One region of the Effusibacillus pohliae DSM 22757 genome, then DNA from elsewhere that is predicted to be linked to it. Evidence: riboswitches for the same ligand, from Rfam matches in the RefSeq annotation. Region 1 holds a riboswitch; the other holds the start of a gene.

Region 1 (6,363 bases):
GTCCGGAACAGGTGCAGGCGGAACTGTTTTACGAAGAGGGAAAAGGGTTTTCCGCCACTGCATCGGTTGACAATGGGCTTTACAAGTATCCGATCAGTGAGCAGGATCTCATTGATGGGGTTGCCATTTATCTGCGGGACTACCACAACTTTGACCCGCAACGGCTTCTCATTGAACTGTTCTTTGAAGAAGGCAAAGGATTCTCTGCCGAAATTGAAGTGCGATAACGATTGGAGGGATTTTCGATGAAAAAGCTCGTGTCTCTTTTCCTTGCGCTTGCGCTGGTTATGGGTTTTTCTGCGGTGTCGGAAGCGAAATCCTCGACATCCGGTTCATTTAGTGGCGGAGTGAAGTCATCCATCAGCTCCGGCTCCACCTACAAGGGCGATTCCACGAGTCAGTCCGGATCAGGAGTTTACAGTTCCGGTCAAAAGAGCCCTTCGAGCAATGTGACACAAAAACCGTCCACCCCGCAACCGTATCAACAACCGTATCAGCAGCCCAAATCGTCGTGGTTTGGCGGCGGGTTGGGGCATTTTCTGGGTGGGATGGCGGCAGGAGCGCTCATGAGTTCGCTGTTTGGTCACATGCTCCATCCGTTTGGCGGATTTGGCTACGGGTTCTCTTTTTGGGGGCTCTTGTTTGATTTGCTGCTGTTGTTTGTCGGGTACAAATTAATACGTCGGTTGTTCGTGCGATAGTGTGTGAAAAAACTGGGGAGGCTTGGCCTCCCTATCTCAGTTTGTATTTCCTTGAGTAAAAGAAAGTCACTTGACCAATCGGGAAATTCCAGCGGCGAGGTGTGAAATTTAAGTGAATCTGCCAAGATGCTGGAAATCGTGGGCCGAAGTATTACGTGTATCTTTGAAATTGGGGCTTACTTCATTTGGGGGGCCTATTGCCCACTTGGGGTATTTTCATGATGAGTATGTCCGGCAAAGAAAGTGGTTGGATGAACGCAGCTATGCAGACTTGGTTGCTCTTTGCCAGTTCTTGCCTGGCCCCGCAAGCAGTCAAGTAGGTATTGCAATAGGGGTTATGCGAGCAGGGCTGCTTGGCGGTGTTGCTTCGTTCATCGGATTTACCTTGCCATCCGTGATTGTTTTGGTGCTTTTTGCATTCCTGTTGCAAGGTTTCGATGTAGGAAATGCGGGATGGATACATGGTTTGAAGATAGTGGCCGTTGCGATTGTTGCCCATGCAGTGTTGGGAATGGGGCAAAAGCTGGCGCCTGATCGCAACAGGGCAACCATAGCGATGGTAGCGGCGGTCATCTCTCTTTTGTGGCCAACCGCAGTTAGCCAAGTTCTGCTTATTGTTTCAGCGGGAGTTGTAGGATTGTTTCTCTATAAGTCGGAACATACACCTGATCAGCCCAACATTTGTGTTCCAATCAACCGTCATGTGGGGATTGTGTGTTTGGGTTTATTTTTTGGGTTACTGGCTGCTTTGCCTGTATTGCGTGGGTTGACGCAATTTGTATGGGTGAAGGTATTTGACAGTTTTTACAGGGCCGGTTCGCTTGTGTTCGGCGGGGGACACGTTGTATTGCCTTTGCTGGAAAGAGAACTTGTACCGACTGGTTGGGTGAGCAAGGAAGCTTTCCTTGCTGGATATGGTGCCACACAGGCAGTGCCAGGCCCATTATTCACATTCGCTTCATATTTAGGGGCGACGATGGGAGGAGGGTTTGGGGCTTTCATAGCAACGGTGGCGATTTTCCTTCCTGCATTTCTGCTTGTGATTGGAACATTGCCTTTTTGGGACACACTTCGAAGAAAGCCCAAAATTCAAGGAGCGTTAATCGGTATCAATGCGGCTGTCGTGGGCGTTCTGCTTGCGGCTCTCTATAACCCGATTTGGATAAGCTCCATATTGGCGCCGGCCGATTTTGCGCTTGCCACCATCCTATTTGGAATGCTTGTGTTTTGGAAATTGCCGCCTTGGACAGTCGTATTAACAGGAGCGTTGGGCGGAGCGCTGATCTCGTCACTTTAACACTGCATCTTTCGGGAAGGATGCGTCATAGCGATGGGAGCGGGCAATTCGATTTGGGATTTACAAAACGTAAGAAATAGAATAGGACGAAAGACTCATGAATTGGTTGCTTGTAATGTAGTATAAATTCTAATGAAAGTAAAATATTCTCACTGAAAGGGCAAAATCGCCGAAAGGCGATGACGCAAAGCTGCGGGCCTACGGGATGGGGGGAACATCCTATGGCAGCCGGGCCGCCACAGTGGTAGCACACTTCTGTGTCTGCCAAGTGGCAGATTTTATTTTTGTTCAAAAAGGAGTGTGTGGAACAATGAAGAAAAAATTGGTTTGGACAACAGCTCTTGTGATGACACTCGCCCTCTCGCCGGCAGCGCTGATTGCACGGGCGGAAACGGCGACCGCGATCAGCACCGCAACCGGTTCGTCTGTAACGAGTTCTGCCACGACCACGCAGAGTTCTACGTCTACAACTACAACTACAACTACAACAACCGATCCAACGACGAATCCCTCTCAAACATCCGGCTCAACACAATCTTCCACAACGTCTTCCACAACATCCGGAAACCAATCCGATGAGGAAGACGACGACGGGAATGGAAAAAACAAGCAGGATGATGAAGAGAAGGACGATCAGGATCATGAGCATGGCGGCAAGGGCAAGGGGATCAAGCGAGCGCTCGAAAGCCTTCTGAAGGCTTTGCAGGATGGAAATGGGCAAGCAAGTGACGATACGTTGAATGCCGTGATTGAAAAATTAATCGATAAGCTGAAGCAGGATGGACTGGCGTCCTCTGACGACGACGCAAAGAATGCGGTGGAAACGCAACTTGACTCCGAAGTGAATTCCGGGACGGCAACCGAGGATCAAGTTCAGGTTCTGGTGACATTGAAGCTGAAGGACAAGAAACAGGATGAGGCGGAGACAGCTGTCGAAGCGGCGCTTGCCAAGAATCCGAAATCGGACAAGTTGTACGACTTGTTGAGTAAAGTTTTTCAAGACAAGGGCGACACCGAACAGGTGAAAGTGTATGTGCAGGGCAAGCGGCCGAATTTTGACGTGCAGCCTTTTATCAAGGACGGGCGCACCTTGATCCCGGTTCGCGCTGTTTCGGAAGCATTGGGAGCCGACGTGAAATGGAACGGAGAAACGCAAACGGTTACGATTCGCAAGGGCGATATCACGATTGAGCTTCCGATCGGAAGCAAGACGATCAAGGTCAACGGTCAAACCGCGACGATTGATGTGCCCGCGCAAATAGCCGATTCCCGCACGGTGGTGCCGGTCCGCTTTATTTCCGAATTTCTCGGGCATCAGGTACAGTGGGACGCAAACGCCAAAATGGTGATTGTAAAATAACTTTTCTCCAGGCAACCTGTTGCGCATGTGCGCCAGGTTGTCTTATTTTATCGGTTATTTTATGGGCTTGGTCTGTCCCGCCAGATCAGTTACACTGGTATTGAAAATTTTACTCTCATCTGATTCAATTTACGAGGGGAGGTGGCTTATGAAAGTTCGGAAGAACTATCTGTGGATTCTGTTGCTTGTCATCGTGTTGGGAGTCGGAGTGGGCATCTATGTGCATTCCCATACCGAACCGGCGCATGTGAGTTTGGCTGCTTTCAACACAAAAGAAGAACAATTGACGCAAGAGGCGGAAAAGATATTTGCTGACATACAGGTACGATATGATCAATTGGAAAAAGGCGCGATCAAGGTGGACGAATTCAAGAAACAGATGACTCCCCTTCGGGATCAAATGAAGAAAAACTGGGATGAATATAAAAAGTTCACTCAAGAAAATCCGCTTTCGACGGTTGACCGGGAGTCGAAAACCTTCAAGGAAGGCGTTGCGCTTGCGTCAAATGTTCGATTTAATATCTATACGTTTTTGATTAATGTAACGGAACAGAACCTGACAAAGCAGCAAATCGAAGAGAAACATAAGGAATATCTGTCTCAAATCGAGAACAAACTCAAGCAATATCGGGAACTGACAAAAGATCTGAAGAGTAGCTGAATAAAGCGAACAACTGGGACGAAGGATCCTCCTGCTGGGGGGATCAATTTTTTTACATAGTTTTGTCACCGTTTGGATGCCTGCGCTTGAAGGAAAAGAACCAGTCCAACTCGAATTTTTGGTTATCGGAAGGAAATACCACAAAACGCGTTTCATCAGCACAGCCTGAAAGCGGGTGAAAAGGCATCGAAAACGAGCGCTCCACTTTATCCAAGCAAAGATCCGGATTGCGAGAAGAAGTCATAGTGAAACGGAGACAAAGGAGTGAAAGCGGATGCGAAAACCGATTGTCTGGTTGGCAGGCGGCATGGTGTTGGGTAGCCTGATCACCGCGCCTGTGGCGGCAGGTGCAGAATCGTTGCAGGTTGTGATCTCACAAGTCAAGTTGATGATCAACGGGGTGGACAAGACGCCCGCGGGCGGGACCTTTTCGAACGGAGTTGCGCAAGTTCCTATCGCTTTCAACTATGAGGGAACCACTTATGTGCCGGTGAAATACGTTTCCGAGGCATTGGGATACCCGGTGGAATGGGATGGACCGAATCGGACGATCTGGGTGGGAACCAAACCGGGCGCCGGATTGTCACAGGCGGTTCGTCCGGAACCTGATCTTCCCGTTACGTTTACCGAAGTTCGCTCCGCGGTGTTCGACGCGGGGGATTCCAATCTGGTTCAGGTATCTGTTGCGGTTCGCAATGACGATACTCAATCGTTCAGTTTCTTCGGGTATCAGCCGGAGTTTGTCAGCCGGGACGGCGGCAAATATAAAGGATTCGTATATGTTCCGCAGGGATACGACTCCGAGGTACAGCCGAAAACGACCGGAATACTGCAGTATTACGCGATGATCCCGAAAGGCATCTCGGTAGAAGATATGACATTAAATCTGACAAAGGCCGATTTTTCCGTGTTTCCGGCACAGTTTAAAACATGGGCGTCGTTTTCCGTGGGAAAGCCATCGACCGTTACACCCAAAGTGTATACTTCGGCGGACTCGCCTGTTTTCGATCTGATGCCTTATCACGTTCAGTTGAGTCAGGTAACATTCTGGAGCTATGACTACAAAGCCTATGCGCAGGTTTACAAAGTCCATGTGACCACGACAAAAGATTCGGGCTACAATGCATATCCAAATAATACTGACCTGATTTTTGAGGTTATTGACGGCAACGGGACAACGGTAGCTCAAACGAGGTATGCGATCGGAGCGAGCGCAAATTCGTCCGTGCCGGTGCTCGGGGATGGAGACCAATACATCACTTTCAATAATCTGATTTGGTCCCGTTACAACAATTACAATGTGACTATTCGCGTCTATGAGGCGTTCAACCAGGGCAAACGGTTGATCGGAACATTCTCTCTATAATGCCGGATTGAAACAAATATAATGTGAAAAGACTATATGCCAAGCCAATCCTACCCCCATAAAACTCTACCTGGTTACGAATTCAATAATAGACTTACCTATATATACCAAAAAACTACAGTAGAGGTGATTGTGAATGAAAAAAACCTTGATGGCTCTTTCAGTGGTCTCCACACTCTCGTTCGGCACGCTCCCGGCGTTTGCACAGGGGAATGGCAACATTTCGATCGTCGGGAATAACCAAGCGCAGCAAACGATCACCATCAACAACACCACGAACGTGACGAACGAAACGGTTGAATTGGATGATGTCCGCGGCCACTGGGCGGAAAAATTCATTAAGGATCTCGTGAAAAAAGGGGTTGTGAAAGGCAAAGGAAATCGCCACTTTGACCCGAACGGTAAAGTGACACGGGCTGAATTCGCGACGATGGTCACTAAATACTTCCATTTGCAAACCACATCCACCACGCAGGACTTTGAAGACGTGGCTCCCACGGACTGGGAATTCAAGTATGTGGAAGCGGCGAAAGAGTACTTCGATGCGTTCCGGGCGCTGGATGGCGGTTTGCTCTTTAAACCGAACGAAGGTGCCCGTCGGGAGGACGTGACCGTCACGCTGGTGAAAATCCTGCTCAAGCTCAACCCGGATATGAAGCAGCTGAATGCCGCTGAAGCCGATCAGCTCCTGCAAGAAAAATTCCCGAAAGATTGGCAGCAAATCGCGCCCGTGCTGCGTCCGTATGTGGCGACGGCCGTCAAATATGAATTGATTCACGGGTACGGAGACGGATCGTTCAAGCCGGAACGGGTTCTCACTCGCGCCGAGGCTGCCGTACTGCTTGATAAATTGCAGGATAACGGCATTGTGATCGTGGGAGACCAAACCGGAACCAGCACTTCCGGCAACACTTCCGGCAACACTTCCGGCAACACTTCCGGCAACACTTCCGGCAACACTTCCGGCAACACTTCCGG
Region 2 (6,274 bases), on a different contig from region 1:
GATGAGGTGCAGACATGAATGGGGATCGATGGAGTACCATTGAACTATTCCCCCTATATCAGAGAATTGTTCCATTAACCGAACCTCAAACAAACTTTGCATTTGAAGCATTGATTCGAGGGAGGACTCGCTCAGGAAAGTGTCTTCTACCTTCTGCATTATTTGATCAATCAGAAGAACAGCAGATATTATTGGATTTTAAAGCAAGGGATATTGCGATTAAGAAAGCCCGAGCGATCATTCAAAATGCTCTGTTGTTTCTCAATTGTCATCCTCGCGCATTACAAACAGGGGCTATTTTTGAAGATATAACGAAGCTTGAACTTCCGCTTCAACAGTTAGTATTGGAAATTACAGAACAGACTCACATCGATGATCTTAAGTCTTTAAAAAGGGAATTGTCTGTGTTACGTAAACATGGAGTGAAGATTGCACTTGATGACTTTGGAACGGGATTTTCGAATTTTTGGTTGGTAGAAGCATTGCAGCCTGAATTTATAAAGCTGGATCGGTCCATCATTGTTTCACTGGAAACATCCAAACAGGCCCGCAGGGTAATCGCGGGTTTGGTGGCGTTTGCCGAGAAAGTGAAAACCCAGCTTATCGCGGAAGGGGTCGAAAGAGAGAAACAAAGAGTGATTTTAGTTGAACTCGGTATTCCATATGGTCAGGGATTCCTTCTTGGCCATCCATTTGCACTTTCAAAAGGCACAATCTTATAGCTGGTTTCAAGAAAATATTAAAAATTCAATTTATACAAACAGTATATGCCTGGAATTATTCAAATTCATTAAAATTGGGTGACGTTATGGATTTTAAACTTAAGGTTAGGGATATATTGGACGGTTTGACTATAATTCATGTTGAAGGGGAAGTAGATATTGGAACGGTAAATCAATTATTAGCTGAAATTGATGGGATCAAGCAACAAACCGTAGTACTAGATTTCAATAAAGTTACATTTATCGATTCAACAGGAATTGGGCTTTTAGTTCGAAAAATCATGGAGTTTCGGGAAGAGGGACGTAATCTTAAACTCCGATCCTTACCGGACATAATATATGAAATTTTAGATGAAATGGGAATATTTGAGGCGTTGGGTGATTTGGAGGAAGGTAATGCTCATGAGAACAAATGAACTTCAATATCAATTTGAAAAATATATGTTTACAGTCGAAAGTGCTAAAGAGGAAGTTCAAGCAGCGCAATTTATACAGCAAATGCTTTTACACGATGATGTACCGTACTGTGACGCTCTTTCCTGTGTCGGAGTTTCGATTCCCTCCTTTCATCTGAGTGGAGATTATTACGATTTTATACATGACGAACGAAACGGCCGATATTGGGTGTTCATTGGTGATGTAATGGGCAAGGGAATACCTGCATTTCTTCTGATGGTCTTGTTACGTTCAACGGTCAGATGTTTAACACGTACTTGTGCTAGTCCTGGAAAACTGGTGTTTGAACTGAACAACTCGCTTCACAAGGATCTGACACGTTTACGGGCGTTTGCTTCCTTGTTTTGTGGAATGTTTGATACTAACTCGGCCGAGTTTCTATATACATCTGCTGGACATCCAAGTCCCATCCTAATGAGAAAGAACCGAGATTTTCCTGAACGACTTGAAGGGAAAGGCACTGTAATCGGAATTTTGAGAAATCGTGAGTATAAGGATTATTCTATTTTACTGTCAAAAGGTGACTTAATAGTCGGGTGTACCGACGGGATTTTTGAAGCGATGGATACATATAGGCAGCAGTATGGTTACGACCGTTTGATGCAAGTGATTTCGAAAAACAAAGACCAAACCATGGATGATCTGATTCAATCGATCACCAGCGACGTAAAGCAGTACTCTCAAGATTTTAAACGAGATGATGTCACAGTCATAGCGATCCGCTGCGAGAAAGGAGAAGTTAACTGTTGTTCGGAGTAATTGTCAGTCGTGGAAAAACTGTGGAGAAAGCAGTTCGACGGGCGGCGAGGCAACTACAAGTATCCAAAGAAGAAATCGAATTCGAAGTGATCGATCAAGGGCGGCGAGGTCTTTTCTTTCATAGACCGGTTGTCATTCAAGCGACTGTAAAGAGAAAGTCAGAAATCGCAACTGATATCAATAAGCAATTTACTGAAATTGCTGTTTCAGATGTAAGGCCACAAAAGAAAGGGAAGGAAACAGAAATGTGGTTACAGATGCCTTCGCCAGGCACGCTGTTAGAGACAGTCTCTAATTCGAAGAAGGAGCTTTCAATTGAAGCTCCAGAAGGAACAGCTTGGGTTAAAGATGGCAAGATTTTCTGCAAAAACGGGGAATACCATTATCCTCTGCTAACCATTTGCGAGGGTGCTACAGTCTTAATCAATGGACAACCTGCTAGAGGAACTGTCATTGTAACAGAAGAAGATCAAATTGATGTCCGATTAGAAGAAGAGGTAGTCGATTCTACGTTAAAATTAACTGTTTCCGATGATAAGATGCACGTTCTATTGGAGTTTGTTCCAGGTTATTACATAATTAGAGAGCTTAAAGATTTACCGCCGAGTCGAGAACTTGTACTTGAAGTGGTTGAAACAAAAATCGCAAAAAATGATTTTACAGAATTCTATATTTTAGATAAACTTAAAGAAATTGGAGTTCGATTTGGGATCGATTATGATGAGATCGAACGTGTCTGCCAGTCACAGGAACCTGTTACCACGGTAATAGCGAAAGGAATTGAGCCAGTTCCGGGAGAGGACGGCGGATTTGAGCTGTTTCATGAGAAGCTCAAAAAACAGAAAGACCAATTGATTCTCTCTGAAAGTATCGATTGGAAAGAGCGTTTCAGTTTGCCAAGTATTGGAGCGGGAGAAATCATAGGGCGCCCGACTCCAGCTAAACCTGGGACCAGCGGGTGGAACGTGTTTGGGGAAACGGTGCCTGTCCCTCAGGTAAAGGAGCTTACGGTAATAGCCGGTGAAGGTACAACCGTTTATGGACTGGACCGAAAGATAGTGGCTACCAGGTCGGGTCGCATCAAGATTGACCGGCGTTCCAATAATACACTGTGTTTCAGCATTCTTCCTCAATTCATACACCGTGGGAACGTAAACATGGATTCAGGGAACATCCGTTTCCGCGGGGATGTGTATATTCTTGGCGATGTGGAGGAAGGGATGTACGTAGAAGCGGGCGGCAACCTCTATATTATGGGAAGTGTTTCAAATGCTACGGTAAAAACAGGCGGGGATGCGAAAATCAATGGTTCCGCGGTTGGTTCGACAATCATCTGCGGGTATTCCAACTTGTTTTGGGACGACATGCTTCCTAAATTTAAAGAAATACGTGACGATCTAGTAAAATTAATTGTGGTTGTTAAACAATTGGGAACCAACCGTGCTTTCACAAAATCAGACATCGGAAAAAAGGGTTTGCAACCGTTGTTAAAGCTGCTAACCGAAATCAAATTTAAGAAGCTGCCAGTTCTGATTCGGGAAGTGGGTACTGTTATCAAGGACGAGAAGGATAGTTTTGATGAGGATACTTTCCAAGTGGTCGATTTTCTCGAAAAGTCATTTCTGTATTTTCATCCGCTTATCAAGACATTGGATCAACTCGATTCTGTAGTGAAGTACATGGAAAATGTAATTTCTGCAGTCGAATTTGATTCCAACAAAAAAATGAATATCCAGGTGCAAAGCCTAACCAACAGTTCCATCAAATCGGCTTGGGATGTTGTGGTTGAGCGATTTTGCTATGGATCGGACATTTATTGCAAAGGAAGTATGAAAGCAGAAACATTGCGTGGAGGAAAGGTACAGGCAGGGAACAGCGTTGTAGCCAGTGAGATTGGTTCAAAAGGAGGAAGTTTGACAGAGGTTTGGGTTAAAAGCGCAGAAGGATTTATAAAAACGGAACGCGTGTATCCGGATACCGTCGTGAAAATATCGACAGTTTCTAAAAAGTTTATTGAAGAGACAGGTCCTTTGCACGTAAGACTAAACCGGGAATATGAACTTATCTATAGTGGGGTGTAAATGTGTTGGGTATCCAAACAAATTGGGAAAATGATGTGTTCAACATTCAATTGAACGGCGCCTTGGACATTTCGGGGGTTGACGTTTTCGAGGAAACCATTGCGGCGATGGATCTGACGTCTGTAACGATGGTGTGTGTGGACATGAAGAATGTGGTGTTTATCGATTCCACAGGAATCGGATCATTGTTAAACTTAATACGCACGTTAAAAGAACAAGAAACAGAATATAAATTTATAAATATAAATGAAGAAATACAGGAAATTTTCTTGATTATTGGACTGGAGGATTTGCTGGCTAGTCGATAAAGAAGGAATTTTGATAGAAATGTCAAACCATATATATGTCGGGTAATCCCCGAACGATAAAGGCAAACTCTGGGAAACCGGGGGACGCAAAGCTATAGGGGCTACGGCGGGTGAATACCTGCTATGTCAGCCAGCTACCGAAAGGAGGGGAAAGCGATGAAGAAGGCTTCTGCTTTCGTAACGCTCGCAGCACTTACTGCAATGGCACTTGCAACGATCATTAACAAACCATGGTTCTAAGTGTCGGAAGAAAGAACTGGGCGGAGCTTCTCCTCCCGGTTCTTTCTTTAGTACTAACTGAAGGCGAGTGGTTTCCATGATTTATTTTGTCATTGCTGGAATTGGCTTGGCGTTGCTTTTCAAAAGAAACCCTGTTTCGATTGTTTTCAATATCAGATTCAAAGTTCCATATGTTATGATTGGTTGTTTTCTGATTCAGTTGGTACTTGCAATTCTGGCGGTCCAAACAAACTCACAGCATCCCGTATTGCTAGGCATTACATTTTTGGGAATGCTCGTTAGTCTGTTCCTGAATCGACATTTGTACGGCGTAAAATGGATATTTTCTGGAACGTTGCTGAACGTTTTGTCCCTTCTTCTGCATGGAGGATTGATGCCTGTATCTGAAACCGCGATGAGATTAGCAGGCTTTGAGGACATGGGTTTTGACTCCGATTCTCGTCACCAGCTGATGAAAACCTCACCTTTTTGGTGGTTGGGAGATTGGATTCCATTTATAACACCACTCGGAAGGAACTATGTTTTAAGTATTGGGGATCTTGTTATTGGAATCGGACTAATACTTTTCATCATAAAGAATTCAAGGAGGAAGGGGTGGGATGAATGAGAGATTTAAACTGGTACACGGGATCTTTATTTATCATTGGATTGTATGCGTTGTTTGAGGGGATATTGTATTTTCATGCCGACAGTTATTTAGAATTTATACTATTCACCTCGTTTATTATTATTTTAGAACTCTTCCCAATAAAACTAATTAGTGGAGATGACTATAGCGCAAGTGCTATTGGATATATCTGTATTTTATTTAAATTCGGACTGCCGGCCTGTGCAGTCACGATTGTTATCAGTACACTTTTGAGCTTTATAAAAAGATATCGTTCGATCCGAAACGTTAAGTGGTTTCGATATTTTGTCACTGTAGGAATGTACTTTCTGAGTGCATCTGTGGCATTGGAGACGATTCGACTTACAGAATTTAATACATTTTTTCAGGTATTTTTAGCGTCGGCAGCAAATGAGCTGACCAACTCATTGCTGATAGCAGGGATTCATCGATCGGTGATGGGGGTACCTTTGTTTCATAATTTTCCCATTAAGTTGCGGGAATTAATCGTTCCGATTCTCGTTAGCTCGATCGTGGTTTCACGTTTTCTTTATGCTCAAAATTCAAGTGATCTCATAAGAGAAGTTTTATATACAACCTTCTTCATCCTGGTCGTACTACTTTTCTCCACTCAATATATCAAGCAAATTGGTATACGACAGGATACGTCTAAAGAATTCATTCGGATCTTAGAAAACAGGATAACGGGCGAGCTCTCCGGTCACGGTACCCGCGTCGGGATTATCTGTGATATGTTAATTGAGCATTTGCGTTATCCAAAGAATAAAAAGCACGACTTGATTCAAATGGCAATTATCCATGACATTGGAAAGTCATTACTACCCGTACATGTGTTCCGGAAACGCGGTGCCCTTACACTTTCAGAAGAGAAAGAGTATCAAACTCATTGTGAAAGAGGAGCCGAAATTATTCGTTCGATTTTTCCGAACAAAAAATTTGATGAATGGATTCTTTATCACCACGAACAATGGGATGGAAAAGGATTCCCAAAAGGGTTAAAAGGTGCAGAGATTCCTTTGGAAGCCCGCATTCTGGCCCTCTGTAACCACTTGGATCATATTATGAAAAGGCATTCCAATG

Evidence for each region. Region 1 has a riboswitch for cyclic di-GMP ahead of C230_RS21685 (copper amine oxidase N-terminal domain-containing protein). Riboswitches for the same ligand answer to the same signal wherever they lie in the genome.
Region 2: it holds a riboswitch for cyclic di-GMP, as region 1 does, so the genes downstream of both, C230_RS0103140 (DUF5317 family protein) here and C230_RS21685 (copper amine oxidase N-terminal domain-containing protein) in region 1, are expected to answer to the same signal.

Annotation. Positions count from the first base shown of each region.
Region 1 is NZ_AQXL01000064.1:183-6,545, reverse strand. Features, by position in the region: gene C230_RS0101285 (DUF2653 family protein) at 1-227, shown strand, start outside; gene C230_RS0101280 (hypothetical protein) at 246-701, shown strand; gene C230_RS0101275 (chromate transporter) at 814-1,998, shown strand; cyclic di-GMP riboswitch class I at 2,148-2,239, shown strand; gene C230_RS21685 (copper amine oxidase N-terminal domain-containing protein) at 2,309-3,358, shown strand; gene C230_RS0101265 (hypothetical protein) at 3,507-4,019, shown strand; gene C230_RS0101260 (stalk domain-containing protein) at 4,294-5,385, shown strand; gene C230_RS21135 (S-layer homology domain-containing protein) at 5,522-6,363, shown strand, end outside.
Region 2 is NZ_AQXL01000091.1:172-6,445, reverse strand. Features, by position in the region: gene C230_RS23815 (aspartyl-phosphate phosphatase Spo0E family protein) at 1-18, shown strand, start outside; gene C230_RS0103170 (EAL domain-containing protein) at 15-722, shown strand; gene C230_RS0103165 (STAS domain-containing protein) at 809-1,138, shown strand; gene C230_RS0103160 (PP2C family protein-serine/threonine phosphatase) at 1,125-1,937, shown strand; gene C230_RS0103155 (flagellar assembly protein A) at 1,925-4,018, shown strand; gene C230_RS0103150 (STAS domain-containing protein) at 4,021-4,326, shown strand; cyclic di-GMP riboswitch class I at 4,378-4,468, shown strand; gene C230_RS0103140 (DUF5317 family protein) at 4,643-5,173, shown strand; partial or broken gene C230_RS19235 (HD-GYP domain-containing protein) at 5,170-6,274, shown strand, end outside.